DNA from 3 places in the Lysinibacillus sp. FSL K6-1151 genome. Region 2 is predicted to be linked to each of the others. Evidence: riboswitches for the same ligand, from Rfam matches in the RefSeq annotation. Region 2 holds a riboswitch; each other region holds the start of a gene.

Region 1 (10,631 bases), 1.5 Mb from region 2:
AAATATTTCTGTGACACACGAAGATTTTATGATTGGCAGCGGAGAAATGGACATTGATGGTATTTTACCAGATGGTACGGTAGAGCCTATTTTCCGTAAGGGTAGCTGGGCTTTTTAATCTTTAGTCAGAAAGAAAAGGAGGAGAGCAGATGAGACGATTATGGAGCTTAATCGGTGTGACGATATTATCCATGACATATTGGACTTCATCTGCTTTTGCTCAAACGGAAAGCTACGTGGCGATTGGAGATTCATTAGCTGCAGGTCAAACACCTTATCAAGAAATTGATGTAGGGTATAGTGATTTAATTGCCATGAAATTAAGTTCGATTGGACAATTATCGTTTTATACAAAAGAGCTCGCTTTTCCAGGCTTTACAACAGCGAATGTGTTAGACCGAATTCAATCGGAGGAAGCGCAACATTTATTAGCAAACGCCACACTGATTACGGTGTCAGCAGGTGCCAATGATTTATTGCGTCTTGTTCAGGTGAACCCAAGTGCTGGAACTTTAGCTTTTTCACAGTTGCAGACAGATTACGCTTTAAACTTGGCGAGAAAAAATATGACAACGATTTTAGATGAGTTAGTAGAACGTGCACCAAAAGCAAAGGTATATGTCATGGGCTATTATTTTGCCTATCCAACTGTCCATCCGTCACAAAAAGAAGGAACCAATGCACAGCTAGTTAAATTAAATGCGATTTTACAGCAACAGGCAGAGCATGCAGGAGCAGTTTATGTAGATGTCTATGATGCCTTTGGATTGAATGGAACAAGCTATTTACCAAATAGTGCTGACGTCCACCCGAATGCTGAAGGCTATCGTCAAATGGCTAACTCATTTTTACAGGCTTATAGTGGTAGTGATGCTTTACAGATTTCTTCATCAGAATTACCTAAGGCAAATCCTTTGTCATTTGAGGAAATTGTCAAGCAACAATCATCAGCGAAGCCCCAGAAAGAGAAAGTGACACAACAACAGCCTGCTCGTGTTGCTTACGTTATTCAGGGATTCCCAGGTTATCAAGCTTTTATCAAAAACATCTAAATAATCGTTAGCAAAGGCATCTTACCCAATAAGATGCTTTTTTTCTATGAAAGCCAATATTGGATAGAACTACTAAACTGCTAGAGAGCACTAGAGAGGCAATAGTCATGCTAAAATAGAAAGAAGACTAGGAGGTACAACAATGAAAATATTTCATACAGCAGATTGGCACTTAGGAAAACTTGTTCAAGGTGTCTATATGACAGAAGATCAACAGTATATTCTCGAACAATTTATACAAGCGATAGATGAGGAAAAACCAGATGTAATTGTCATAGCAGGTGATCTATATGACCGTTCGATGCCTCCTATAGAGGCAGTCAATTTACTAAATGATGTAGTAGCAAAAATTGTATTAGAGAAGAAGATTCCTGTTTTAGCGGTGGCGGGAAATCATGATAGTGCAGGTCGACTGAATTTCGGTAGTCGTTTAATGAGTGATAGCGGTTTATATATCAAGGGTCAATTTACAAAAAATCATGCACCTATTGTTTTGAATGATGAGCATGGCGAAGTGCATTTCCATCTTGTACCGTATGCAGAGCCGGCTTCTATTCGCAGCATCTTTGAAGAAGAGGCAATCCGCTCTCATCAAGATGCCATGCAAAAAATAATTGAGTATATCACGCCAGACATGGATTCAAGCAAACGTCATGTTTTTGTTGGACATGCTTTTGTAACGAAGTATGGTGAGGAAGAAGCGAATACAAGTGATTCAGAGCGACCGCTTTCCATAGGAGGCTCAGATTGTGTGAGTGCAGCTTTATTTAAACCCTTTCATTATACAGCACTTGGGCATCTACATAAGGCACATTTTGTCTTAAATGAAACCATTCGCTATGCAGGCTCTCCATTAAAATATTCGTTATCTGAGCATTTACATGAAAAAGGCTTTTTAATCATTGATTTAGATGAGCATGGTAATAGCACAGTAACTAAAAGAAAGCTTGTGCCAAGAAGAGATTTACGAGTAGTAGAAGGTCAATTAGAGGATTTATTAAAGCTCACACCAAGTGATGATTATGTATTTGTCAGATTGACGGATACAACTTCGGTGTCTTCGCCGATGGAACGCATTCGCAGTGTGTTTCCGCACGCTATGCATGTGGAACGTAAGGTATTACGACAAGAGGTGTCGCGTGAGCTACAAGTTGTAGAAACGGAAAAACTAGAGGATATTGATTTATTCCGTTCTTTCTTTACCGATATTATCGGTATTCAGCCAGATGAAGATACGGAACGCCTTTTCACAGAGATGTTACAGGAATTATTAGATGAGGAGCGAGAGACAGTAAAATGAAGCCATTAAAGTTAACGATTACTGCATTTGGTCCCTATAAAGACACTGAAGTAATTGATTTTCAAGAACTAGGGGAACATCGATTGTTTGCTATTTCTGGTAAAACCGGTGCTGGAAAAACAACCATTTTTGATGCCATTTGTTATGCCCTTTACGGATCAGGCAGTGGTGAGGATCGTCAGGATACGGCTTTACTGCGAAGTGGCTTTGCTCATGATGATATTTATACAGCTGTAGAGCTCATGTTTGAAATGCATGGAAGGGTCTATCAAATAATACGACAGCCCGGTCATATTAAAGAAAAAAATAAAACGATTACTGGGAAGAAAATAGAGTTAGCTGAAGTAAAAGAGGGAAAGCTTGATTATAGCATTGTAGAGAAGCAGCAAACGCTTGAAGTCGATAAAAAATTGCAGGAAATAATAGGTCTCACAAAAGATCAATTTAGCCAAATTGTGATGCTACCTCAAGGTGAATTTCGCAAGCTATTAACCTCAGATTCTACAAACAAAGAAGTTATTTTGCGGAAAATCTTTAAAACAGACCGCTTTGGTGTCATGACGAAAAAGCTTGATGCTAAACGAAAAGAGGCAGAGAGTGATCTACAACGTGCCAAACAATTAAAAGAACATTTACTTGGTCAAATTGACGGTGTCTTACCACAACGTTCATCAGCGTTATTCACATTAATTGCTGACAAAACGGAAAATTTACATCAACTAAAGCAGGCACTTGATGAGGAGATTATTTACTATACAAAATGTATTGAGGATGAACAGCTACAATATGAAGAAGCTTATAGCCTTCATCAAAAAGAACAAGAATATTATCGATTAGCTAAAACACTGAATGAGCAATTTGATGAGCAAGCGAATCGACAGCAGCGACTACAAATGCTGTTACAAGAGCAGGACGCATATAGCGCGAAGGAGCAGGAGATTGTTTTAGCAGAACAAGCAGAGCGACTTGTGCTACTTGAACAACAATGCATTGATTTACGTGCTGAACTTAATGTAAAGGAACAAGCTTTTCAGCAAGCACAAGTTAAGCATCAGCAAACAGAAGAGCAACTGCAGCGAGCCCAAGAAAAATATAGGGTAGAAGAGGCGAAAGAGCCTGAGCGTCAACAAATTTTGCAGCAGGAATTGCAATTATTAGCGTCATTGCCTAAATTCGAGGCCTATGAAAACAACGTGCAGCAGCTGCAAATAGCTGAGCAGTATGTTGAAACAGCAAAAATGGCGGTGGCTGATAACCTGACGTTATTGGAAAAAGAACAAGAGCAATTGCAGCAATTTTCTCAAACGATGGAAGGCTATGAAAAACAGGTTGAGCCATATGAAAGCTACTTAGAACAGTTACCGAAACTACGTGAACAGGTAGCTTTAGTCAAACAAGCTGAGAAATATAAAAGTGCCGTAGAGTTAGCACAGCAGGACGTAGCTGCCTCAGACATTCACTATCAAGAAAGTAAAAAGGCCCTTCTATTATTGCAGCAACGGTGGCTGACAAGTCAGGCTAGTATTTTAGCGGAACAGCTAAAGGAAGGGGAGCCTTGCCCTGTTTGTGGCAGTATGACTCACGAGAAAACACATAAAGAGCAACTGGAAGTTATTGAACTTGCTCAAGTGGAAACGTTAAGAGTGAAGGCTTCTTCAGACGAGCGTATGTATCTAAAGAAGGCAGCACTTTTGTCATCTACGCAACAGCTTCTTCAAGATACATATCAGCAGCTAGAAGCACAGCATATTAAACAAGAAGACCAAGCACAGCTCATCGCTACTTTACACAAGACGGAGCAAGAGATTGCGAGCTTAAAAGTTGTCCATCATCAACTAGCAGATATGCGATTAAAGCTAAAGCATCAACGTGATAGAATAGAGCAGCTTAGAAATAAACAGATGGAATTAGAGCAATATTTAGCTGAGCACATGAAAGAATGGACAAGATTACAAGCGGTTGTAGAAGAACAGCTCAAGCAGATGCCAGCCAATTTACCAACATTACAGCAATTAAAGCAACAACTTACGGATGTTAGTAAACAGAAAATGGATTTGCAAAAAACATGGCAAGAGAGTCAAGAAAATTTGCATGTCGTAAAAGAAGCGACAAGTAATGCAAAACTAACTGTAGAAATCGCCAAACAATCTTTTGAGGAATTACAGCTCAAAATGAATGAAAAGCGGCAGCAATTTTCAGCAAGCATGCAGGAAATCGGCTTTGACAGCTATGAGGAATACGCAGCTGCCAAACGGAGTGCGAGCCAATTGGAGGCACTTCGCAAAGTATGCAGTGACTATGCTTTACAGGTACATACCCTGAAAATCCAAATAACTGAAGGGGCTATGTATCTTCAAGGGAAAGAGAAGCAAGATTTAGTGATGATGGAAGCAAAAGTAGAACAACTTCGTACAGCGTATGAGGAAGCATTTAAACGTTTGCAACAGATGAATGGTTTTGCACAAGCATGCCAGGGCTTTATAAAAAAAGTAGAAGAAACAGCGAGAGAGCTTCAGTTACTTGAACAAGAAGCTGGTCGAGTAAAGGAACTCTATGGATTATTAAACGGACAAAATTCGAAAAAGCTGTCCTTTGAGCGATACATTCAAATTAATTACTTAGACCAAATTACCGATGCCGCTAATATTCGTCTTTATCACTTATCAAATGGTCAATTTGAGCTTAGACGTTCTGATAGACTAGAAAAGCATGCGAAGCAAAGTGGGCTTGGGCTTGATGTATATGATGCCTATACGGATCAATTACGTGATGTGAAAACATTATCCGGTGGCGAAAAATTTAATGCTTCCTTAAGTCTTGCTTTAGGAATGGCAGATGTCATTCAAAGCTTCCAAGGGAATATTCATATTGAAACCATGTTTATTGATGAGGGCTTTGGCTCGCTTGATGAGGAATCTTTGAATAAAGCAATTGATACATTAATTGCTTTACAGGATTCTGGTCGTATGATTGGCGTGATTTCTCATGTGCCTGAATTAAAATCAGCGATGCCAGCGGTCTTACATGTAGAAAAAACATTGAATGGACATAGTCAAACCCACTTTGAAGTGAAATAAATAAAAGGCGTATTTCCAAAACAAGGGAATACGCCTGCTGTTTATTTTTTTCGAGGAATGGCTGTAGGTGTTGTCCCTTTTTTTGCAGCCATTACTTTTTTCACGATAGGAATAACAATAGGTGCTAATTTTACGGCGGTTTTCACAACATTTGATACTTTCATTCAAAAACAGCTCCTTTTACAATTACTACTACCTGTTTCGCTTAAAAATGAAACATTAACGAATAACACGAACAGCTTGAATAATATTCCATATTACAATTCCTAGTGAGACGATGGCATAAATGGCAAACGAAACGAACCAAATAATCAACATCGTATTATTGCCTGACGTTGGATCCAAATTAAATGTAGAAAAAACAAAGACAATAAAGAACAGAATGCCGAAAACAAAAGGAATTAAATGAGAGATAAGTGCACGAATTGAATGTCTTTTTACGTCACTATCTTTCGTAATAATGTACACAATTAATGGGACGATAAAAGGGGCGAAGAAAATACTTAAATAACTAAAGGCAGATAAAATTTTTTGGTTCTCCATAGTTGTACCTCCTTTTGTAATATTTACGCATGAAAAACAGCAAAGTTTCAAAAAAATAATATATGGAAGAGGTTGTAATCCTTCTATCCTTTGCGTACAATGAGAATGTTCGAATAAATTCAGATGTAACGACCACAAGGGGAGCTGATGATGTCAGCTGAGACTGGGCACGTAATGCCTTGACTCTTTGAACCTGTAAGTTAACGCTTGCGTAGGGATGTGGATAGAAACCGACACTAGTACGATGTGAGGCTCTGTCCTGGCATCGTTTTTTCATTCTTGAGGGAATAAAAAGGTGTCAGAAAGAGACATATCAGCGCATTTCTATTCCTGCTCTTGTATCCTACATCGGAACAAAGGAGAGAATATATATGGACAAAAAAAGACTATTAATGCTTGTGGAGATTGCGATATTTGCAGCAATCGGTCTTGTGCTTGATCAGGTTTCCTTTAAAGTATGGGCACAAGGTGGCTCTGTTAGTCTAGTCATGGTACCTATTATGTTAATAGCATTTCGCTGGGGCTTAGTAGCTGGGCTAACAACTGGATTACTCGTGGGTGTAATGCAAACCATGTTTGGTGCTACGATTGTGCACTGGCTACAAGGATTCCTTGATTATGGTGTTGCTTTCACAGTTGTAGGATTAGCGGCGGTTGTGCGTGGACCCGTGTTGGCGGCTGCCAAAAATGCCAACAAAACAAAAATGGCACTTTACATTATATTAGGTACGGTACTTGCGGGCTTTTTACGATATGCAGCCCACACGATGGCTGGCGCTGTATTTTTTGCAGAATATGCTGGCGATCAAAATGCATGGATCTATTCCATCATCTATAATGGTACATATATGCTACCAGCAACTATTTTAACGGCAATTGTAGGCGTTCTTTTATTCACAGCTGCTCCACAATTAATGCAAAGAAAAGCATAAAACATGCCCCTCACATTTGTGAAGGGGCTTTTTTGTCGCAAATAACTCTTTGCGCACTTCGCAAAGTAAGGAAGCATACAATATTTAAAGCGTTTATCGTTATACGCATAACAAGTTATGTTATATTAAAGTATAGATATTAGATGAAAGGGACGTTATACATGATTGTAAAAACGCAAGAAGAGATTGAAGCTTTTAAAAAAATAGGACGCATTTGTGCTGAAATTCGTGAAGCGATGAAAGCTGCCACAAAACCAGGTGTTACAACATTGGAGCTAGATGAAATTGCTGGCCGTATGTTTGCAGAGGCTGGCGCGATATCTGGTCCAAAGGGAGAATATGATTTCCCAGGGTATACATGTATTAGTGTCAATGAAGAAGTGGCGCATGGTATCCCCGGAAAACGTGTTATTCAAGAGGGGGATATTGTAAATATCGATGTTTCTGGTTCATTAAATGGCTACTTTGCTGACACTGGTATTTCATTTGTGGTTGGTGATGGCTATGAGGACAAAGAAAAGCTATGTCGCGTTGCCAAAAGCGCCTTTGATCGAGCAATGACAAAGGTAAAGGCTGGGTCTAAATTAAATCAAATTGGTAAGGCAGTTGAACGTGAGGCGAATGCTAATGGCTTAACTGTTATTATGAATTTAACTGGTCATGGCTTAGGTCAATCTTTACATGATGAGCCGAATCACATTTTAAATTACTATGATGCATGGGATTCTACAATTATGAAAGAAGGTATGGTGCTTGCGGTTGAGCCGTTTATCTCAGCGAAGGCAGAGCATATTGTAGAAGCTGGTGATGGTTGGACATTCATTACACCTGATAAATCACTTGTAGCTCAAATTGAACATTCAGTCATTGTAACAAAAGATAAACCGATTATCCTAACATCATTAGACGAAGAATAGAATGCAATGAAATGAAAAATCCTGCTTACCAATTTATTTTTGGTAGGCAGGATTTTTTTTAATAAATAAAATACCAACAAAGAGAACACCACATAAAAAGAAGGCGGCGGTAGTGACAAGTAGCTCATCAAAACCATTATGTAAGGCGATTCCTATATAAGCCCAAATAAAAACACTAGGAAACAAAATATCAAAGTGATGGAAACGGATATGTAGCGCAAGTGCTCCACCTAATGTCAGCAAAATTACTGCCCAAAGAGGCGTACTAAGACCAAAGCCGTTCCAACCATAAGCCGTTAACGTAAAACTGATATTCGTAATAAAAATAAATGTCATCCATGCAAAATAAATGGAGAAAGGAATACGACCCGACATTGCTTTGTCATGAAGAGGGTACGTATTATACAACATAAATAAATACAAGACTAAGAGTAATGTAATGCCAAGTGAAACAATAAATAACTCATGATGCCATACGTATATCATCAATGCTTGCAATATATTTATGCAGCTAAAAAGCGCAGACTGTTTCATAGTTGTCTTTTTGATATTCATAACTAACCAATAACCGAGTAAAAAATAAATAAGAATCCAAATTACATGACTTACACTAACTGGTGCAAATACTACAGAAAAGCGATTAGCGATTTCTAGCATAGATTGACCGTTGATATTCACGAAAAAGGATGAAAAGGTTAGGATGAGTGAGACAAGATAAGAAATTGTCATCAAGATAAACCGAGGCATGTTTTCCTCTCCCTTCGTGTTAGATTTTATAGGGAAAAGACAAATAAGTATAGTACTGTCACTATTTTTATTATAACGGAAACTTTCAACAATGTATCGTGTTGTTTTGCTCGTAATATCTACAATTTACCATCTCAATAGGCATCCATATATTTCTTTAGTACAATAAGAATATCCAACCAAAAGGAGTGAAGTTTCATGGCACAAAATTTGAAAAACCTAGACCTATCCATTGAACTAGATAAAAAGATGTATAAAAAGAAATTAAAAGTACTCCAATATGAAATGTTAAATGCACAGCAGTTTTTACTAAAAAACAAAATAGGTTTAATCTTAGTATTTGAAGGAATGGATGCTGCTGGCAAAGGTGGCGCAATCAAACGATTGATTGAACGTGTAGATCCGCGCGGTTATGTGGTACACCCTATCTCAGCTCCACAGCCACATGAATTACGCTATAACTATTTACAAAGATTCTGGAGAAAATTACCGCAGCATGGACAAATCGCTATTTTCGACCGCTCATGGTATGGACGTGTACTAGTAGAGCGTATCGAAGGCTTTGCAACAAAGGATGAATGGTCTCGTGCGTATGAAGAAATTAATAATTTCGAGAAAATTTTAACTGCGGGAGATTACATAATTATTAAGTTCTGGCTACATGTTTCAGATGAAGAGCAATTAAAACGCTTTAAAGAACGTGAAGAAAACCCTTATAAATCTTGGAAGCTAACAGACGAGGATTGGCGGAATCGAGAAAAATCACCACAATATATTGAAGCGGCGAATGCAATGTTTGACAAGACAGATAAAAAGGATGCTCCATGGATTTTAGTTGCTGGAGACGATAAAAAACATGCGCGTGTTCAGGTGCTTCAAGAAACAATTGCACATATTGAACGTGAGGCTCAAAAACGTGGTCTTCATCTAACAAATGTATTAGCTAATGGACAGCTAGAGGATGCTGATTCATCCAGTTTAGAAATAATAAATGAGAAAAAGCAAGAACAAAAAACAAAATAATAAAATGGTGCTGCTGTAACAATAAGACATGAGCTGTTTTAGTTGTAGCAGCATCTTTTTTTACATACAATGAAATAAAACTAGGGTTTACAATCATTAGATTGTAGCCAATGTGAACAGAGAATGAGAAATGTACTGATATTTATTGGAAGGCTAGTGTGGAGAAATGGTGCTTAAAATTTGGAATTTATTAAGAAAAAAGGGTGGGAATGTGGTAACGATAAAGGGGGAAAAATGCTACATCCGCACATTCCAAGAAAAAGATGCACGAAGTTTATCGGGTCTCGTAAGCCGCAATAAATACTTTTGGTCTGTATACGAGCCACTACAAAAACCTGAATATTATACAGTTGATGCTCAATATAAAAAAATTCAAGAGAGTCTCTATTTAATGGAGTCAAAACGAGAATTTACTTTTGGTATTTTTGAGCATGGAACAAATAATCTAATAGGGCATATTGCACTTTATGCTGTAAAACGCTTACCGTACTCAAGTGCATTTGTTGGCTATGCGATGGATGAAATCTATGTAGGCAAGGGAATCGTCACAGAGGCTGTAAATATGGTGGTGAGATTCGCATTCGATCAAATTGGTTTACACCGTGTAGAGGCATATGTCTCTACACAAAATAACCCCTCTATGCGCGTATTAGAGAAGGCTGGATTTCAACAAGAGGGTCTGCTAAGGAGGCTACTGTATATTAATGGCCGATGGGTAGATCACTATATGTATGCGCGTTTAGAGGATGAATAGAAAAACAAGTGCCTATCCTTCACGAGAGATGGGCACTTGTTTTTTATTAGCTATTATTTGCTACCGTCTTCAATTAAATCAAGATGACCTGTATTCGGATCAATGATTAAACCATGAACAGGAACGTCTTTCACCATTAATGGGTGATTACGAATCGTATCGACACTTTTCTTAACACTTGTTGCTACGTCACCGAAACCACGTAAAAATTCTTTTAAATCAAAACCGGAATATTCCAACATTTTGATTGTTTCTGGATCAATACCCCTTGTCACCATTTCACTAA
Region 2 (10,631 bases):
TCTCATGATATTTATGGAGAAATCATAAAAGGAGGGAAATTAACTGAAAAGCAACAGGTTGTAGCTGCACGTACAGGCTCTATTTCGATTGCGATTGTGTCTATTATTCTTGCATTGTTTGCCCAAAGCTTAAATGTTTCGTTCCTAGTATCCTTTGCCTTTTGTATCGGTGCCTCAGCCAACCTACCTGTGATCCTTTATACAATCTATTGGAAGAAATTTAATTCCACAGGAGCTGTAACAGCTATGGTAACGGGTTTAGTGTCCTGTTTAATTTTAGGCGCAATGGGACCGAATGTCTGGAGCCCCGTTGAAGGTGCAGCCATCTTTGTTGGTCAACCGCTTGTACCACTTGCTGTTCCTGCGATTATTACGATTCCATTAGGCTTTATTGCTGGGTACCTTGGTACAGTTTTGACAGCTAGCAAAGTACCACAGGAAGAAGCTGAACGTATTTATCAAGAAATTCGTGTGAAAGCGAATACAGGCGTATCTGTTTCTGATATTTCTCATTAATATTTATTCACCTCTTGCATAATGAATTCCAATTCAAAAAATGCAAAAAAATAGGCAAAAAATTCGATTTTTCATCGAGTTTTTCGCCTTTTTTGTTATTCAATATCTACTAATTTATTTATTGAACAATACTATTTCTCTTCCAAAAAACAGAAAAAATCCAATTCCCACTAGGTAAATGGTGTTTAATTTTAATTGAAAAAACAAGATTTTCTTGTAAATTTACCCTTCTATTTTTGTCAAGAATCTAGATTTCCCTTTGCTTTATTTATTTATCTGAATTTTCTAAAACCCCCTATATTCTTGAGTTTGTGCCATTTTTTCTCTCTCAGGACTATTTTCTGAAAAATTTTTTTTGCATAATTTTTCTGAAATGTATTGCAATTTTGTGAACTGTTTCATAAAATGAAAATGTGAATTCACTAAACTAGCAAAATCAAGTCTTGAGGTAGAAAAAATATACACAAAATGGGGAATGTTAATGGCGAACAATCAGGCAAAAAAAGGTATCGTGATTGACTATGATGCAATTGCAAACCAAGAATCATTTAAATCTCTTGTACGCAGAAAAAATTCTTTTCTTTGGTCTATAACTGTCATATTTTTATTGGCATACATGTTGTTACCAATTCTGACATCGTACACGACAATTCTACATCAAAAGGCATTTGGGGAAATTACTTGGGTGTGGATCTATGCAGCAGGGCTATTCATCATGACATGGGGGTTATGTCATTTATATGTAGCTAAGGCAAACAACTTTGATAGAGAAGCAAAAGCGATTATCGCTGAATACGAAAACGGAGGTGGCCGCCGATGAGTAACGGAATGAGTTTTACAGCCATATTCTTCTTCGTAGCCATAGTTGGTTTAACATTAGTTATTACATGGTGGGCATCTAAACGTACATCTTCCGCAAGTGATTTCTACACTGCAGGTGGTGGCTTAACAGGCTGGCAAAATGGACTAGCTATCGCTGGAGACTATTTATCAGCAGCCTCTTTCCTAGGTATCGCTGGTGCAGTGGCGTTATTTGGATTTGACGGATTCTTCTTCTCTATTGGTTATTTAGTAGCTTACTTAGTGGTGTTATACATCGTTGCTGAGCCATTACGTAACCTTGGGAAATTTACATTAGCTGACATGATTACAGCGCGCTTCAATAATGCAAAAGTTCGTGGAACAGCTGCTTTAAGCACGATTACAATTGTTTTATTCTACATGATTGCACAACTAGTTGGTGCAGGAGCACTTATTCAATTACTTTTAGGAATCGACTACTGGATTGCCGTGTTAATCGTAGGTTTCATGATGACAACATACGTATTATTCGGTGGTATGACAGCGACATCTTGGGTGCAAATCATCAAAGCTTGTCTGTTAATGCTTGGTACAGTGATTATTTCGTTCTTAGTATTAAAAGAGTTCGGCTTCAGTATCTCGACAATGTTTACAGAAATGACAACAGCTACTGATAGTGGTGCTGCTTATTTAAATCCAGGTCTAAAATACACAAATGGACTTGATACAATCTCTATGTTAATTGCCTTAGTATTGGGTACTGCGGGTCTTCCACATATTTTAATGCGTTTCTTTACAGTAAAAGACGCAAAAACAGCTCGTTCATCGGTTATTTGGGCTACTTGGATCGTAGGTATTTTCTACGTTCTAACAATTTTCTTAGGTTTCGGTGCAGCAGCATTCGTTGGAAAGGAAGATATTATCGCTGCAAACGCTGCTGGTAACATGGCTGCCCCACTGCTTGCAGAAGCACTTGGTGGAGACATCCTATTCTCATTCGTTTGTGCGGTAGCCTTCGCAACAATCCTAGCGGTAGTAGCAGGTCTTGTACTTTCAGGTGCATCTGCCCTATCTCATGATATTTATGGACAAATTATTAAAAAGGGTAAAATTACAGAAAAAGAGCAAGTTCTTGCAGCTCGCATTGGTTCCATTACAATCGCTGTTATTTCTATCCTATTAGCACTTGGCGCACAAACATTAAACGTTGCATTCTTAGTATCTCTAGCATTCTGTATTGCGGGATCTGCTAACCTTCCAGTTATTATCTATACAATTTATTGGAAACGCTTTAATACAGCTGGTGCTGTAACGGCGATGTTAACAGGTTTAATTTCTGCATTAGTGTTAGTTGCTATTTCACCAAACGTATGGAATCCAGTTGAAGGTAAGGCGATTTTCGTTGGTGAACCATTAATCATGTTAACGAACCCAGCCTTAATCTCTGTACCACTTGGTTTCCTTGGTGGTTTCATCGGTACATTACTTTCTAAAGAAACGGATGACGCGAAGTATCGTGAAGTTGACGTTAAAGCAAACACAGGTATTTCTGTACAGGACGTATCTCACTAATCACTCAACACCCTCGTAAGCATCTCGCTTACGAGGTTTTACTTTTTCTTCCCTATTCGCTACTATAGAATGAGAAAAAGATTGGAGGTTATGCTCATGTCACAATCAAGGGCTAAAAAGAAACGGATGCATGTTAAACGAACTGTCGGCAAGGATGTTGAAAAAAACCGTCAATCTATATCCTTCAGTACACACGAGCGCATAACAAAAACAAAGAATGAGAAACTCGATCATGATTTCACAAAACATAAAAAGCAGTATAAGGACGACTAACGTTCCCTATACTGCTTTTTCTTTTAAAGCCGATAAAAGGCATTGGTGTTTTGCGTGATAATTTGAGCCACTTCCTGTGTCGACAACCCCTTGATGGACGCTATGACCTCAATGGTCGAATGCATCATCCACGGAGATGTACGCTTATTTGTAAACGGTCCTTCAAAAGGCCAAGGACCATCCGTTTCCACCATCATTAGTTCAATGGGATAAGCTTGTATCAACTGTTGAATTTCTTGTTCATACAAACAATCAGGGGTGATCGAAATAAAATAGCCATGCTGAATCATGCGTTTCACCACAGCCTCATCCCCTTTAAACCAATGAAAATGTGCTTGGCGAAGCTGATGTTTGTCAAGTAAATCACAAACGATGCTAGCATCCTCATAGACAGCGTGTAACACTATTGGCTTATCCAATTCCTTTGCCAAGACTATAAAACGCTCTAATAGAGCCACATAAAGTCGGTCATCTATCGTTTGCTCTTGTTTTAAATAATAAGGTAGACCCACCTCACCAATAGCAACCATATCATCCTGATGCGAACGAATCCAATCAAATAAAGCTGTCTCATCATTTGGACTTAGTAAAGGCTGTTCCGGATGAAAGCCAAAAGCAGCCTTTACTTGCTGATAGCTATTCGATAAACGCAACGTTCTTTCACAAGAGGAAAGTTGCATACTAACCGCGATTACAGCTTTCACTTCTTCTAATAAGGAAGGAATTTCCTCATCGGTGTACTGATCCAAATGAATATGCGCATCAATCAACATACATATCACCCTTTTCCTCCTGTAAATACATAAATAATTGTTGCTTTAACGCTGTGAATGCTGCAGAATGTCGAATTTCCTCTTTCCGAGGTCTCTCAAACGGCACGATGATTTCCTTTTTAACCGTCGCAGGACGTTTGCTTAAAACAAGGATCCGATCCGCTAAAAAGAGTGCTTCCTCAATACTATGCGTGACAAATAGTATTGATTTACGATAGGCTTCCCAGATGGATAATAGCCACGCTTGCATTTCCAGTCTGGTGAATTCATCCAGCGCAGAAAATGGTTCATCTAAGCATAAAATAGGCTTATCACTGACCATCGCACGTATAAAAGATACACGCTGTTGCATGCCGCCTGACAATTCGTTTGGATAAGCATGGATAAATGAACCAAGCCCCACCTTTTCAAGCCACTCTATAGCACGTTCAGTATTTGGTTGATGCTGTAATTCCTCTACGAGTGTGACATTCTCTAAAATCGTGCGCCAAGGTAGTAGACAAGGCTGCTGAGGCATATAACCAATCGTTCCTCTTTTTCGCTGAATGTCCTCTTCATTTAATAAAATGGACCCTTGATCAATCGTAGAAACGCCACCAATTAATTGAAAAAGGGTACTCTTACCACTGCCAGAGGGACCAACAATGGCCACAAACTCTCCAGCTTTAACGTCAAAGGATACATCTTCAAGAACTTGCAGGGTATCAAAGGATTTAGCGATGTTTTGAATGCTGAGCATGATAGCCTCTCCCCTTCACCATGAATTTTTCAAGTAAGCGAATACTGCTAAACAACAGTAAGCTTAATAAAACAATCGCAAAAATGGCTACGAATACACGATCAGTGCGGAACGAGGACTGTGCTAGGGTCATATAAACGCCTATTCCTTTTTTTGCACCAAGCCACTCCGCAATAACAGCGCCCATCACACTATACGTCGCAGCAATTTTTACACCTGAAAAAATCGTTGGGTATGCATGAGGCCATTCAAGCTTCCAAAAAGTTTGCGCCTTTGTAGCACCAACCATGGCAAAATAATGCTTTAACTCAGGTGCTGTTTGCCGAAATCCGTCCATTGCCGCAATAACAATGGGGAAAAAGCACACGAGGCAAATAATGATGAGCTTTGGTAATAAACCAAAGCCAAACCAAATAATGAGCAATGGCGCTAAGACAAGAATAGGGATATTTTGCGACATAATTAAAATCGGATAAAACAACTCCCGAATAAATGTAAATCGATGCAAGACAATCGCCACCATTAATCCACAGGCAATACCAATGGCAAGTCCTAATAAGGCTAATTGCATCGTAGCCCAAGCATGTGGTAAAAAGGTTTGATAGGCTTTAAAAGCTTCCAACAAAATACGACTTGGTGCAGGTAATAACCAATGAGGAACTTCAGCCACATGCACAATGAGCTCCCACACGAATAAGAGGAAGGCGATAAAAATAATCGTCCTTCCCTTTTGCAAAGCTTGTTTCATTACTGGTATTTCTCCGTTAATGTATCCATTGTTATACCAGTTGGCTGATATAATATTTTCACTTGTGTAATGACATTGATAGCACCAAGCTCAATCATCTTGTCATTCATTTTTTCAATGATTTGCAGCAACATTGACAGCTCACCTTCCATCGTCGTTTCCAACGGATGTACCTCATATTTCACACCAGCAGCATCTATCACAGCAATCGCCGCATCGACATACGGTATAACATCCTCAAATTTCTCTGTTTTTGGAATGATTTGAACACTGATTAATGAATTCGCCATCTTATTTGGTCTCCTTTTTAGGTAAGAAATCGTTTGTAAAGGCTTGTTTCGCATTAAATTCGCCCTCTAACACGTTGTTGCTAGACATCCATTTTGCATAGTTTTCCCATACAGAAAGCTTTTGCTCTCCCCATTGCTTGGCATCATCCTGATATTTATCAGCTAGCCATTCCTGACTTTTATGCACTAACGCTTGATCTAAATCGGGAGCCGCTTCTATTAAAATATCAGCCGCCTCACTTGGATGTGCTATGGCGTATTCATAGCCCTTCGATGCAGCCGCCACAAACGCTTGAACTAGGTCAGGATTGTCCTGGATCATTTTTTCATTTGTAGCTAGAACAGGTGTATAATAGTCCAGCTGATCACTATAATCTGTTAAGTACAGCATATTAATCTTTTCACCCCGTAGCTCAGCTTCAATACCTGTCCACGCGTAATAAATCCAAGCAAAATCAATATCCTTTTGCATCATCGTGAAAAAATCTAAATCTCCTGCATTGACGATATCTAGTTTATGAATGTCTGCCTTTTCTGTTTGCATCAATGATTGTAGGACAGCTTGCTCTAGTGGAGCCCCCCAACCGCCATAGGTTTTACCTTCGAAATCCTTTGGTGATGTAATACCTTTTGATGCAATAGAAGCAAAGCCAGATGTATTATGTTGAATAATAGCAGCAATGGAGACAAGAGGCACATCTTGCACACGAGCCTGTGTAATCCCTTCCTGATAGCTCACACCAAACTCTGCCTTGCCAGAAGCAACAAGCTGATCGGCTCCTGCCTCCCCAGGCATAATAATGTCAACATCTAAGCCCTGCTCCTCAAAATAACCGAGTTTTTTTGCGACATACAGTCCTGTATGATTTGTATTTGGTGTCCAATCTAAGACCACTGATACTTTTTTCAGCTGATCAGTAGCCTGCTTGTCCTCCTTGTCACTACAGCCCACTAACGTTAAAAGTGCAGCCACTAGAATAAATAACCATTTTTTCATGCGAAGTCCTCCTAGTCGATAATGTGAAAGTGTTCATGATTGAATGTTGTCACCAGAAAGAAAGCGTATGCGTTTGGCAAGATATTGCTTGAAAACATAAAAAAACGCCTAGGATTCCTCCCAGACGTATTGCAATCAATCTTCAAAACTTTGCTTTTTTGAATAGATGTTCCCTACGCTGGTACGAGCCAAATCAGGTTCAAAGGGTCAGCGTCTATCGGACACAATCTCAGCTAGCAACTACTAGCCCCCCTACATTCTTGTGCTATGAACTTTTCGTTGATTATTATACCCATAGTTACGCTAAAATGACAAGATGCTATTTTTGACTAACGACTGCTCTCGTAAAAAAACCCAGCACTCCTAAGAGACTGGGCTTATCATTAGCTTAGTTTCTGTTCTTTTTTAGCCGTTAAAACATGGGAAATAGCCCCATCTGTTGCAATATCCACTTTAAACGAACCGTTGGAATGGCGATCAGCACGCGTCAATGTTTGGACATCAATGAGCTCTTGTACACCTTTTTCCGTTTCAATCACTATTTGCTCCTCATTCGTTGCTTGAATAACTGCCACAATACGGTGAGGATTTGCTTTTAATTCTGTTAATACTTTTAGACCACGTTTTGCACGACTTGCCACTTCAACTTCTGCAACATTCATTTTCTTCACGGCTCCACGCTGTGTGACGATTACCACATATTGTGTAGCATCAGGCTGTAGCACATTGACACCGACTAAGGCTTCTCCATCCTTTAGCGTGATGCCTTTGACACCGCCTGTTTTCACCCCTGTAACTGGTAATTCTTCCAGTGGGAAACGAATCGCATAGGCTGTATCCGTTGTTAACATCAGTTCCACATCATCTGTCACAAACGATGCAAAGATCATCGCATCGCCCGCTTTAACATTCATTGTTTTTATTGGCTTCGAATAACGCGTCACCGCATAATCTGCCAGTGGGGAGCGTTTAATTTGACCATCTTTTGTAGCTGTTAAAATATACGTATTTGGCTGTTCGAATGTTTCAAAGCCATACACTGCAATAATAGACTCATCTTCCCCTGTTGGCACAATACTTGAAATATGCTGTCCAAGATCCTTCCAGCGAATATCAGGTAGCTCATGAACAGGCTGGTAAATATAATTGCCTCGATTTGTGAACAGTAACAGATGATGCTGTGTATTTAAGGTTGCTTCATACAATAAGTAATCCGAATCCTTCATCGCAAAATCCTGACCATTGGAAGCGGCATGTGAACGTGTGGATGTACGTTTAATATAGCCATCCTTTGTCACCGTCACCACAACCTCTTCACTTGGCACAAGGACATCTAGCGTAATTTTAATTTCTTCTATTTCCTGCTCAATTTTCGAGCGACGTGGCTCTGTGAAGCGTTTCTTAATCTCTAGTAACTCTTGTTTAATGACACGTACAAGCTTGGCTTCACTTTGTAAAATTCCTTCTAGCTTCGCAATCAACTTATTTAACTCGTCTTGTTCTTGACGAAGCTCTGTAATGTCTGTATTCGTTAAACGATATAATTGTAAGCTAACGATCGCCTCGGCTTGTACCTCTGTAAAATCAAACTTCGCTTGTAAATTAAGCTTCGCATCCTTCTTATCGTTAGAAGAACGGATTGTCGCAATCACTTCATCTAAAATGGAGAGTGCTTTAATTAACCCTTCTACAATATGAGAACGATCCTTTGCCTTTTGTAAATCATAAATCGAACGGTTCGTCACCACTTCTTTTTGATGCGCAATATAGGCATCTAGCAATAATGGCAATGTCATCATCGTTGGACGACGATTATGAATAGCAATCATATTAAAATTATAAGCTACCTGTAAATCTGTTGTTTTAAATAGGTATTGTAAGATTCCTTTTCCCGGAACATCTTTTTTCAGCTCAATTACAACACGTAAGCCTGTACGGTCTGATTCATCTCGGATTTCCGCAATACCCTCTAAACGTTTATCTACACGTTGCTCATCAATTTTTTTCACAAGATTCGCTTTATTCACATCATATGGTAATTCCGTGATGACAATTTGCTCTTTGCCACCCTTGATCGGTTCTACTACGGCTTGCGCACGGACAATGATTTTACCTCGACCTGTTTCATAAGCCTTTTTGATGCCATCTACCCCTTGGATAATCCCACCTGTCGGGAAATCCGGCCCTTTAATCACAGTCATTAATTCATCTACTGTCACGTTCGGCTTGTCTAAGCGCATTAACACAGCATCTAGCACTTCATCTAGCGCATGCGGGGGAATATCTGTTGCATAGCCAGCCGAAATCCCTGTAGAGCCATTGACTAGTAAGTTTGGAAAACGTGCAGGTAAAACAGTCGGCTCCATATCTTGATCATCAAAGTTTGGTACAAACTCGACCGTTTTCTTGCCAATATCTCGTAGCATTTCACCAGCAATAGCAGACAGTCTCGCCTCTGTATAACGCATCGCAGCTGGAGGATCACCATCAACCGAACCATTGTTACCATGCATCTCAATAAGCATATGACGTGCCTTCCAGTCCTGACTCATACGTACCATTGCTTCATAAACAGAGCTATCACCGTGCGGATGGTAATTACCGATTACGTTCCCGACAGTTTTTGCGGATTTTCGAAACGGTTTATCCTGTGTATTGCCTTCTGTAAACATTGCATATAAAATACGACGCTGTACTGGTTTAAGACCGTCACGTGCATCAGGCAACGCGCGGTCTTGAATAATATATTTACTATAGCGACCAAAACGATCACCCATCACTTCTTCTAGCGGTAAATCTTGAAACTTTTCTGTACTACTCATGCTTGGTCCTCCTCTTGTTGGATGAATTCATTTTCTAAAATATTTGAATCATCCTCCATACCGAAGTCAACATTGGCTTCGATCCATTTACGACGCGGTTCTACTTTATCACCCATTAACGTCGTGACACGTCTCTCTGCACGTGCACCATCCTCGATTGTGACACGAATTAATGTCCGTGTCTCAGGGTTCATTGTCGTATCCCATAGCTGGTCAGCATTCATCTCACCAAGACCTTTATAGCGCTGCAATATGTAACCCTTTCCAACTTTCTGGATGGCCTTTTGTAAATCGTTTTCTGTCCAAGCATATTCAATCACTTCTTTTTTACCAGTACCTTTTGATACCTTATAAAGTGGTGGTAAAGCGATATAGACTTTGCCTCCTTCAATGAGTGGACGCATATAACGATAGAAGAACGTTAAGAGCAAGACTTGAATATGTGCCCCGTCCGTATCCGCATCGGTCATAATCACTACTTTATCGTAGGCTGAATCCTCCACAGCAAAATCCGTGCCAACACCTGCTCCAATCGCATGGATAATCGTTGATATTTCTTCGTTTTTCATAATGTCCTGTAGCTTGGCTTTTTCTGTGTTGATGACCTTACCGCGCAAAGGCAAAATCGCTTGGAATGTACGATCACGACCTTGTTTGGCAGAACCACCCGCAGAATCACCCTCAACTAAATACAACTCATTCTTGGCCGCATTGCGAGACTGAGCTGGTGTTAATTTGCCTGATAGAATCGTACTACCTTTTTTGCTTTTCTTGCCATTCCGAGCGTCCTCACGCGCTTTACGAGCCGCTTCTCTTACTTGCTGCGCACGGATTGCTTTACGTACAAGAGAAGCCGATAACTCTGCATTTTCCTCTAGCACATACAAAATTTGCTCAGACACTACGCTATCTACGGCAGAGCGAGCCTCACTTGTACCAAGCTTGCCCTTGGTTTGTCCTTCAAATTGTAATAAATGCTCTGGAATACGAACAGACACGATTGCTGCTAAACCCTCACGAATATCTGTCCCTTCAAGGTTTTTATCCTTGTCCTTTAGCAAGCCGATTTTTCTTGCATATTCATTAAATACACGCGTCAA
Region 3 (10,631 bases), 1.6 Mb from region 2:
AAAGAGCAAGCTGTTATCGAAGATATGAAAAAGGAAGTTGCTGAACTAGAGAAAAAAGCACAAACAAAAGAAGTTAAGGAGCAATTGCAAGAGCTTCAAAATACTTTAAAAGAGGCTGAAACGGCAGAAGAGGCTTTACGGGAAGTTGTGAAAAAGCAAAAGGAACTAGCCCTAAAGGAACAGCAATTAAAGGATAAACAAACGGCTAGTCAAGATGGGGCAGAAGAAGAACAAAGCTTATCGAAGGAAGAGGTTGAGCAGCTAAAAGAGCTTGCTCAAATGCAGCAAGAGCTAACAGAAAATGCAAATGCTACTCAAACGGCTATGAGCAAGCTTGGTAAGCCAGCAAGTAATTCCTTACAAAATGCTATTGCTAGTGCCAATCAAAATGCAAGCAGTAACAAACAAAACAATCAACAGTCTTCTGGCAATGCCCAACCTAGCAATCAGCAAAGCCAAGCAAGTCAGTCTGGTCAAAATAATGCTCAAAGTGGTTCCAAACAACAAGGACAGGGGCAAGGGCAAGGACAGGGACAAGGGCAAGGACAGGGACAGGGACAAGGACAGGGACAAGGACAGGGGCAAGGACAGGGGCAAGGACAAGGGCAAGGAGCAGGAAGTGGCCAAGGCGGTCGAAATTTATTAACGACACCTAATCGAGTTGGCGGATCAAGTGAGACATCAGTAGATGGTGGAGCGTTAGGAGATGGTTCTCACGTATCTGAGCAACAGGGAAATGGGCCAATAACAAAGGGCTCCATTCGACCATATGAAGAAGTAATTGGCTCCTATAAAGACAGTTATTTAGAAAGCTCAGAGCGTTTACAATTACCAAAGGATTTACAAAATGTCGTGCAATCTTATTTCACGTCAATTGAGTCGCAGTAGGAGGAAAAGAAATGGCATTTACAGAGCAACAGTATGTAGAGATGAGCGCGAAATTACACCAAGTAAAAGAAGAAATTCATCGCTTCATTGTTGGACAGGAAGAAGCAATTGATTATACGTTGTATGCAGTTCTAGCAGATGGTCATGCCTTATTAGAAGGTTTACCAGGATTAGGGAAAACAATGTTAATCCGTACAATTTCTGAAGTACTAGATTTGTCGTTTTCGCGTATTCAATTTACACCCGATCTTATGCCTGCTGATATAACAGGGACAAGTATGATTGAACGGACGCCTGATGGCAAGCAACAATTTACATTTCAACCTGGGCCAATCTTTAGTCAAATGGTGTTAGCCGACGAAATTAACCGGGCAACACCGAAAACACAAAGTGCCTTGTTGGAAGCAATGGGAGAAAAAACGGTGACGATTTTGGGAGATACGAAAAAAATGGCGAAACCATTTTTCGTGTTAGCGACTCAAAATCCTATTGAAATGGAAGGAACCTATCCATTACCTGAAGCACAAATGGACCGTTTCCTTTGTAAAATTCTTGTACCGTATCCTGAAAAAAGTGAACTTATGGAAATTATGAAGCGAACGACAGGTGCGCAGGAAATTGGTTTACAGAAGATGATGAATACTGAGGGTCTTATGGAAGCTCAGCAAATGGTGAAAGAAGTAATGGTTGCCGATGAGATGCTGGAATTTGCCACAGATCTAGTGGTGGCTACGCATCCTGAAAGACCAGATGCTCTGGATGAAGTTAAACAATATGCTATGTATGGCAGTGGTCCACGTGGTTTGCAAAGCTTAATAAAACTAGCAAAGGCTAGAGCACTTATGAACGGACGTTTCCATGTTTCTGTAGCTGATATAAAATCTGTTGCAAAACCCGTTTTACGTCACCGAATGCTGTTGAATTATGAAGGGGAGGCTTCAGGGAAAACAGCTGATGATGTAATTGATGTTATTTTAGAAAAAGTTCAACAAGGTGTTAGCAAGTGACAGCAAAATACTTATTGCCCGAAGACTGGTTAGCAAAAATCAGTCGCTTTCAAGTAGCGACGGCCTCCAAACTACGCGGGCAGCATAAGGGCTCGCACCGTTCACAACGCTTCGGGGCTTCTCTCGATTTCTCAGATTTTAGAGAATACCATTTAGGTGATGATGTACGCCAAGTAGATTGGAACGTTTTTGCTCGAACAGATAAATACTTTATCAAGAGATTTTTAGACGAGCAAGAGATGCGTGTACACATTTTACTCGATACTACTAAATCAATGGGGGAGAGCGCTAAGTGGCTATTTGCTCGTCAAATTGTGGCCTCCCTCGGCTTAATGGTGCTCGGTCGTGATGATCGTTTGTCTTTTTCGTTTGTCCAAGATGAAGTGAAACCACCGTTTCGACGAAAGGGTGCCATGTATCGTCGAGCTTTTTTACAAGTAGTAACAGATATAGAGGAAGCGAATTATGCCAATCGATTTGCACAGGGTGCACTAAAAGCTATGCCTAAGGATAGTACCGTACTCTTCATTATTACAGATGGGTTAGAGCCAATTGAGGAATGGGAGCAGCTGTTAAAAAGACTACCACGCTATGCTGGGGATGTTCGCATTTTGCAAATTGTTACGCAAGAAGAGTTATCACCAAATTATTTGGGGGATGTCCGCCTTCTTGATCGTGAAACAGGCAATGATGTCAATGTGACGATGTCTACTAAAGTATTAGATACCTATCATGCAAGACGATTATTACATGAAGAAGAATTTGAAGCCATTTGCCGTCGCTTTGGCGTTCGAAAATTACAATTGAAAGTGGAAGATGGACTGCAACATGCGGTCTTTCAACAATTATTAAAAGCACATTGGATTAGGTGAGGTGAGCCGTATTGGGCTTTAGTCAAATTATATTTAGCTGGACGGCCATCATCCCGGTCATTGTCCTACTCTATTATTTCTTTCGTAAAAAATATACTGATCAAACTGTCTCTTCGACTCTATTTTGGTCTGAAATTATGCAGGAAACCCGTGTATCACCTTATTTAAAGCATTTACAAAAAAATGCCTTACTATATTTACAGCTGCTAGCATTACTGCTACTTGTATTGGCGCTGATGAATCCATATGTGAAAAAATCAACTATTGTGGGTGCGCAAACGATATTTATTGTTGATACATCAGCCACGATGCTAGCAGGAAAAGATTCATCAACCTTTGACACACATAAGCAAGAAATGTTGACATTGATGGAAGAGTTGAATGGGCGACCTGTTACATTGATTACAACAGGTGCCGCTCCAAAAGCCGTTTTGCAGCAAGAAACAAATATGAATGACATTGAAAAAGCGATTAAAGATTTACAAGTATCCTATGAAACGGCTGAAATGACGAAGGCACTGGATGTTGCACAGGCATTTGTGGGTGATACACCGACTTCTATCTATGTTTTTACAGATACGCTTGATAAAAAGCAATTACCAATGGATAAAGATTCAGTGAAATGGCTAGTTAGAGGTGCTGCGAAAGACTTAATAAATATCGCCATTACACGCTTTGCTGCAACGACAGATGGTCAGGTTACGATGGCACTTGTACAGCTCCATAATGATACAACTGCTGAACAAAAGGTGACATTAGCGATACAAAATGCAGAGGGTGAAGAGCTGGTAGCAGAACGTGTCGTTGTGCCTCCAAATGAAGCCATTACGAAAACCTTCAAAGATTTACCCTTAGCAAAATCGATGACAGCTATTATTGATGCAAACGATGATTATGCCGTAGACAATCAACAAACCGTCTTACTACAAACGACTACTTCAAAAATTGTTGTTGATCAGGGTATGCATCAGTTGATACAAAAAGGTTTTCAAAGTGTCAGTAGCGGCGTGAAAATCGTTCCGTCTTTACAAGTAGCTGACAATCAGGATGCAACTGTCATCACAAACCAAACAGCCTTATTGGAGAAGATGGAGAAACCGCTAGTATTATTTGGACGTGATGATGCCGAAAAAGTGGAAGCAAGTGGTACAGTAAGTGCTAAAAGTGATGCATTATTTGCTTTTAGCGAACTAAAGGATATTTATGTTAGTGCTATTTATCCTGGATTTTCGGATTATGAAACCATTGCTTCTGTAGGAGATGAGCCGTTTATCCAACGCTCTCCTAAAGGAGATATCGTTGTTTTAGCGGATATTGCTGATACAGATTGGCCATTGCATCCATCATTCCCGCTATTTTTATGGAGTACTGAGCAACAGTTAACAGAATCAGTCGGTTCACTTGGTATTTTCACACCGAATGAACAGCGTGCAGTAGCCTTAGCGCAAGGAGACTGGAGTGTTTATTCGCAAGAAGATGAGTTTCTTTCTTCTATTACACAGGGCATGTTAATTGCACCAAAACAACCAGGTATTTATATGGTACGTTCAAATAATGAAGAAAAACAATTTATTGTGCAATTGCAAGCCCAGGAACGTGTTATTGAACAAGGAACAAGCTATACATTAGGCGACATTTCAGACAATGGGAAGGAAGAGGTATCGATGGCCTCCTTCGTACCTTGGTTAATTGTAATAGTTTTAATTTTGCTTGTTGCAGAGTGGGAGGTGCAACGACGTCGTGGATTTACGAATTGATACGCCATTAGTATTGTTGCTATTACTTCCATTGTTCTTGTATTTTGGATGGACTTATTTTCGAGAACGGCAGCGACTAAAAAAGAGTCATATTGTTGTGCTTGCTATTCGCATAGTAGCGATATGCTGTTTAGTTTTGGCACTTGCAGGGCCGTATTTATTATTACCGATAAAAGAAGAACAGATCGTGTATTTACTAGACCGATCTGCGTCTATGAATGGTACAGAAGATGAGATGGTTCAGTTTATACAGGAGAGCCTACAATCTAAAAAAGAACCCCAACTTGCAGGGATCTATTCTTTTTCTTCCACTTTACAAACAGAAGCCATTTTGTCTAAAGAATTAAAGGATGTACCGAAGCTTACAGAAATCAAAGCAACAGATCAAACGAATATTGAACAAAGTCTACAGCTTGCAACAGGCATTGTTGATCCTAAAAAAGCGACTCGCCTTGTATTATTAACAGATGGTAATGAGACAAAAGGAGATGCTTTAGAATTTGTCTCCAGATTGAAAGGTGCCAATATTAGTGTGGACGTTGTACCTTTTAGTCTACCAGTTGTCCATGATGTGTCGCTCAAAAGCTTTGTCTCTCCTCAGGTTGCTTATGTAGGAGAGCAGCAACAATTAGTAACAGAAATTCATGCAACAGCAGCAGGGCAAGGGGAGCTGTTATTATATGAAAATGATGAACTAATTCATCGCGAGGCAGTTGAGCTGACGGAAGGTACAAATGTGTTTACCTATAAACACGCAGCAACAGCTGAAGGACTTGTAAAATACGAAGCAGTTATTCAAGTTGGGCAGGATGCTATTTTTGAAAACAATAAATTAACAAGTGTCACAATGGTACAAAGTGAACCCCATTTACTCATCGTCAATGGCTATGAAACAGCTTCACCTATCGCGGCAGCACTTGGTAGTCAATCCATTGCCTATGATGTTGTCGATCCTAAAAGCCTACCAAATGAACTGTCCAGCTATTTACAATATAATGCGATCATTTTTGACAATGTGCCTGGTCATTTAGTTGGTGAGGCGAAAATGAGTGTGATTGAGCAAGCAGTCAAAAACTTTGGGGTTGGTTTCACGATGGTTGGTGGAGAAAATAGTTTTGGTTTAGGAGGCTATTTTAAAACGCCAATTGAAACGTTATTGCCTGTGGAGATGGAAATTAAGGGCAAGGAGCAATTACCTTCATTAGGGCTAGTCATAGTGCTGGATCGTTCTGGCAGTATGCATGGCTCAAAGCTGGAGCTAGCTAAGGAAGCAGCGGCACGTTCTGTTGAAATGCTACGAGATGAGGATACATTAGGCTTTATCGCCTTCGATGATCGTCCTTGGGAAATCATAGAAACCGCACCTCTTAAAAGTAAAGAAGAGGCAGTGGATACCATTCTATCAGTAACACCAGGAGGCGGGACAGAAATCTATAGTTCATTAGCTAAAGCCTATGAAAATCTCGCCGATTTAAAGCTTCAACGTAAACATATTATTCTTTTAACCGATGGGCAATCACAGTCTGGGAATTATGAGGATTTAATTGCTGAGGGAAAAGAAAATGGTATCACTTTATCAACAGTAGCGATTGGACAAGATGCTGATGCTAACTTACTCGAAGCACTTAGTGATATGGGTAGTGGACGGTTCTATGATGTCATTGATGAACAAACCATTCCTTCTATTTTATCTCGTGAAACAGCTATGATTTCTCGTACCTATATTGAGGATAATCCGTTTTATCCAGCAATTTATAATGCCGCAGGATGGAATTCGCTATTTGCCAATGGCGTCCCTCAAATGAATGCTTATATTGGAACGACAGCTAAGCAAGGGACAACCGTAATTGCAGAAAGTGAGAAGGAAGATCCTGTGTTAGCACAATGGCAATATGGACTCGGTAAAACATTTGCTTTTACATCCGATTCAACGGGTAAATGGACAGGAGATTGGGCAAGATGGCAGGACTGGGGAACATTTTGGCAGACGCTTATTTCACAAATGTTGCCAAGCTATAATGATGTTGCCTATGATGTGAGATTAGAAGCTGATGGCTCCTTTATGATTACAGACCCTACAAATGAAGCCGCATTTTTAGACATTGTAGCGGTTAATGAAGCAGGGGAGGAGTTAGAAACTCAGTTAGAAACCATTTCAGCCTCCCAAATTCGAGCTGTTGTACAGGCCGAACCTGGATTGATTTTCTTCCGTATAGCGGATGAGCAGCAGGCCATTTATCAGGCAGGCCTAAGTGTTCCTTATAGTGCTGAGTATGAACTGCTCCCTGTTAATGAAAAACTGGTTGAAGAGTTAACAAATCAAACAGGGGGAGCCGTTTTAAAAGAACCACAAGATGTGTTCCGTGACTTTACAACCAAAGGAGCGGATCGACAAAACATTGCTACATGGCTTCTTTTAGCAAGTATGCTTCTATTCTTTATGGATATTACCATAAGACGTTTTGGTTGGAGTTTCCTAACAAAAACGAATAAAAAAGAGCAGCCAATTGAGGAGAAACCTGTACAAGCAGAAGACACGAACGTAGCCCAGCTATTAAAGGGTATGAAAAAACGATCATAATAGAGTGAAGGCAGTGCAAAATCATTCCATTTTGCACTGCTTTTTTAAATGCTTTGAGGTTTTAAAAAATGGTGGTTTCCGCTAGGAAAGGGGTGCAAAGGTGATTGACACAGTGCAGCCTTCGAAAAGTGCTTCTCGGGGGAGAGAGACGCTCATAAAGAAACGAACCCCGCTCAAAGACTAGAAAAGAAATCTTCTCGCACATCTTAAAGGATTTCCAAAATCAAAAAGCACTCAGCACCACTCAATAAAGCGAAGAATTAAAGCTCTTTACTAGTACCGATTTTCGCAAAGTGCTAGCTACCATAACACCTAAGATGGCCCCGATGGTACTTGATGTTAAAAAGGCTGGCATGAAGAATAATGCGGCTACGGATGTCTCCATAAGCAATTTTGCATAGGGTACGGCAATAAGTGAAGCTAAAATACCAGTGCCAAAAACTTCGCCGAATCCTGCTAGCCATGATTTTCTACTGTATTTGTAGGCAAGGGCCGCACACAATGCTCCAATGACGCTACCAGGAATCGCTAAAAGAGAGCCTGTACCAGTAAAGATACGAATGATGGCTGTCACAAAGGCAACTAGAACTGTTGGCACGGGTCCTAGTATAATAGCTCCTATTACGTTAACAGCATGCTGAACGGGGTAGGCGCGTGCGATGCCTGTTGGTATGGATACAAAGGTAGATCCTGCTACAGCAATCGCTACTAATAAAGCCATGATTGTCATTTTACGAATTGACATAAGGTTCACTCCTCTTGAATAAAATCATGAGGGAAATTAAAAGGCCGCTTCCTTTAAACAATAGGAAGCGGCCTTGCATAGACAATGATAGTAGCAAGTAGCGCCACTTCCCTCCGCTAGTATGAACTAGATCAGGTTCAAAGGGTCCGTACATCATCATATACGTCTCAGCCTTTTAAAGGCTCCCCTAGTGGTAAATATCATTCAATTTTATTAACCAACATTACTGTAACATAATGTTAAAAATAGTCAATGATTTTTCTGACTATTTCGTATCAGGATGCATTAGATGAGGTGCTTTTTTCAATGTCCAGATGAGTGCAAGGAAGAAGCAGGCTAATAATATGATAGATCCGAAAATATATGGACTGTTCATATTCCAGTCAAATAGTAAACCTGCTAAGGCTGGTCCAATCATATTGCCAAGGCTCATGTAAGCATTATTCAAGCCCGCAGCAAACCCTTGTTCTTTCTCTGCAAGCTTTGAAATTAGTGTATTTACAGCAGGACGAATTAGTGTTGTTGCTGTAGAGAAAATAGTTGCTACAACTAATATAAGAGCGAAGCCAGATACAAACAATATTAAGAAAATAGCAACAGATGCAATAAATAAATTGACTAACACAACTTTCATTTCACCAAAGCGATTAAAAAGTGGTGTAATCACAAACATTTGTACAACTACCCCAAAAGCACCACCGACAACTAAAATAATCGCAATATCTACGGGTGTGTAATTAAACTTTTCTGTCACAAATAATGACAAGGTTGTTTGGAAGTTGGCAATTCCGAACGAGAACACGAGCATGATAATGAGCATAACGAAATAAGGCATATGTATGGAACGAGCCATTTGCTTCGCCAGATTTTCTTGCTTTTGCTTGTCATGTGAAGTGTTTGGTTTAGTAGATGGTAATAAAAAGTAAGATAAAACAGATGCAAGTATGGCAGCAACTCCTGCCGTGAAAAATGGAAAATGTAAACTAACCTTTGCTAAGAAACCACCTATTCCTGGCCCTATCATAAAGCCCAGTGACATAGCAGCACCTAACATACTCATACCTTTTCCACGTTCCTCGTAGGTAGTAACGTCAGCTACAAATGCCATAATAGGAGGTGCAACAAATGCGGAACCTAGACCGCCTAAAAAGCGTGCTAAAAATAGCATCCAGACGTCTGTGGCTAGGCCAAAACCGATTTGTGCAAGACCTGTCACAATAAGACCGAAAATAATTAAATTTTTCCGACCATACTGATCCGAAAGATTCCCAGCAATTGGAGAAAATACGAATTGAGCTAAGGCGAACGTTGCAATTAGCATACCTAGAACTTGTCCTGCTGCACCAAAAATTTTTAAATACTCTGGCATGACAGGAATAATAATTCCAATACTCCCCATTGCGATAAACATATTAAACATTAAAATATATAAAGCCGCCTTATTGGACTTCTGCTGGGTCATCGAATGAACCCCCTTTTTATAATCAAATATACTAAAGTCTATCATAAGATATCCTATCATCATATCGGTTGAAAGTCTGAAATGAAACATACCTGCTAGTGCAGCAATACCAATCCACGATGTAGAAAAGAATAAACAGACAATAGGTGAGGTGCTGCCAGAAGCAGGAAGATAATAGAAAAAGGTCTATTGACAAAATAAAAATTCATCGATAGACCTTTATATGCTTTAACGAATACTCATTTTAAATTCTAAAAACAATTCATTATATTTCCCTAAATAGTCTGGTCCTAAATTTTTGTAAACTTCTAATGTATCGCGTTGTTCTTCAGAAGGATAGTAGCGTTCATCAGAAACAACTTCTTCATCCATTAAGTCCATAGCAGCTATATTAGGCGTAGAGTAGCCTACATAATCGGCATTTTGTGCACCCGATTCAGCACTTAGCATGAAATTGATAAAGGCATGGGCACCGTCGATATTTTTCGATGTTTTAGGGATGACCATATTATCGAACCATAAATTCGAGCCTTCCTCAGGTACAGCAAAGTCTAGCTCCTCATTTTCATACATCATATCTGCTGCTTGCCCAGACCAAGTAAGGGCTACAGTGGCCTCATTGTTGATCATTAATGGTGTAATTTCATCTCCAATGATGGCTTTTACATTTGGTGCAAGTGTGATTAATTTATCAGTAGCCTTACGTAGTTCCTGATTATCTAGTGAATTCAAGGAATATCCGAGACTGTTTAAGCCCATTCCAATGACTTCACGAGCACCATCCACTAAAAAGACTTTTCGTTTTAAGGATGGATCCCATAAATCGTCCCAAGAAGAGAAATCTAAATCTCCCACAAGGCTTGGATTGTAGACAATGCCTACTGTTCCCCAGAAATAAGGGACCGAATATTTATTGTCATCATCGAATGGTAAATCTAAAAAGTAAGGATCGATATTTTTAAAATTAGGGATTTTTGTTTTATCTAAAGGAATCAATAAATTTTCTTCCTTCATTTTTTCTATCATATATTCAGATGGAACGGCAATATCATATGCTGTTCCACCTTGTTGAATTTTGGTCATCATCGCTTCATTGGAATCAAATGTCTCGTAGATGACATGAATGCCTGTTTCTTTTTCAAATTGTTTCAACAAGTCAGGATCAATATATTCTCCCCAGTTAAAGATTGTTAACGTGTCTTTTCCACTTTTACCGCCGCCTACACTTAAGGCGTCAGCCGCATAGAATAAAAGGGCTGAAACAACAAGGATGGCGATGGTAGCTTGAATTAATGACTTCATCGTTGTCCCTCCATTCT

The links. A riboswitch is a leader RNA that binds a small molecule or an ion and turns the genes downstream of it on or off. The one in region 2 is predicted to bind thiamine pyrophosphate.
Region 1: another riboswitch for thiamine pyrophosphate. It lies ahead of thiT (energy-coupled thiamine transporter ThiT); the one in region 2 lies ahead of MHI04_RS11915 (ABC transporter substrate-binding protein).
Region 3: another riboswitch for thiamine pyrophosphate. It lies ahead of thiW (energy coupling factor transporter S component ThiW); the one in region 2 lies ahead of MHI04_RS11915 (ABC transporter substrate-binding protein).

What each region holds. Positions count from the first base shown of each region.
Region 1 is NZ_CP152040.1:3,950,757-3,961,387, reverse strand. Features, by position in the region: gene MHI04_RS19200 (aminopeptidase) at 1-118, shown strand, start outside; gene MHI04_RS19195 (SGNH/GDSL hydrolase family protein) at 150-1,052, shown strand; gene MHI04_RS19190 (exonuclease SbcCD subunit D) at 1,195-2,352, shown strand; gene MHI04_RS19185 (SMC family ATPase) at 2,349-5,429, shown strand; gene MHI04_RS19180 (hypothetical protein) at 5,471-5,593, opposite strand; gene MHI04_RS19175 (DUF4870 domain-containing protein) at 5,649-5,972, opposite strand; TPP riboswitch at 6,100-6,207, shown strand; gene thiT (energy-coupled thiamine transporter ThiT) at 6,344-6,904, shown strand; gene map (type I methionyl aminopeptidase) at 7,066-7,821, shown strand; gene MHI04_RS19160 (hypothetical protein) at 7,855-8,568, opposite strand; gene MHI04_RS19155 (polyphosphate kinase) at 8,767-9,591, shown strand; gene MHI04_RS19150 (GNAT family protein) at 9,758-10,345, shown strand; gene MHI04_RS19145 (carbonic anhydrase) at 10,399-10,631, opposite strand, start outside.
Region 2 is NZ_CP152040.1:2,449,592-2,460,222, forward strand. Features, by position in the region: gene MHI04_RS11875 (cation acetate symporter) at 1-516, shown strand, start outside; gene MHI04_RS11880 (DUF485 domain-containing protein) at 998-1,336, shown strand; gene MHI04_RS11885 (sodium/solute symporter) at 1,345-2,889, shown strand; gene MHI04_RS11890 (hypothetical protein) at 2,986-3,162, shown strand; gene MHI04_RS11895 (TatD family hydrolase) at 3,186-3,935, opposite strand; gene MHI04_RS11900 (ABC transporter ATP-binding protein) at 3,925-4,674, opposite strand; gene MHI04_RS11905 (ABC transporter permease) at 4,649-5,422, opposite strand; gene MHI04_RS11910 (thiamine-binding protein) at 5,422-5,712, opposite strand; gene MHI04_RS11915 (ABC transporter substrate-binding protein) at 5,714-6,709, opposite strand; TPP riboswitch at 6,863-6,973, opposite strand; gene parC (DNA topoisomerase IV subunit A) at 7,093-9,531, opposite strand; gene parE (DNA topoisomerase IV subunit B) at 9,528-10,631, opposite strand, start outside.
Region 3 is NZ_CP152040.1:863,059-873,689, forward strand. Features, by position in the region: gene MHI04_RS03965 (hypothetical protein) at 1-888, shown strand, start outside; gene MHI04_RS03970 (MoxR family ATPase) at 900-1,895, shown strand; gene MHI04_RS03975 (DUF58 domain-containing protein) at 1,892-2,767, shown strand; gene MHI04_RS03980 (BatA and WFA domain-containing protein) at 2,779-4,524, shown strand; gene MHI04_RS03985 (VWA domain-containing protein) at 4,508-7,105, shown strand; gene thiW (energy coupling factor transporter S component ThiW) at 7,350-7,850, opposite strand; TPP riboswitch at 7,942-8,049, opposite strand; gene MHI04_RS03995 (tetracycline resistance MFS efflux pump) at 8,116-9,312, opposite strand; gene MHI04_RS04000 (ABC transporter substrate-binding protein) at 9,541-10,614, opposite strand; gene MHI04_RS04005 (ABC transporter permease) at 10,611-10,631, opposite strand, start outside.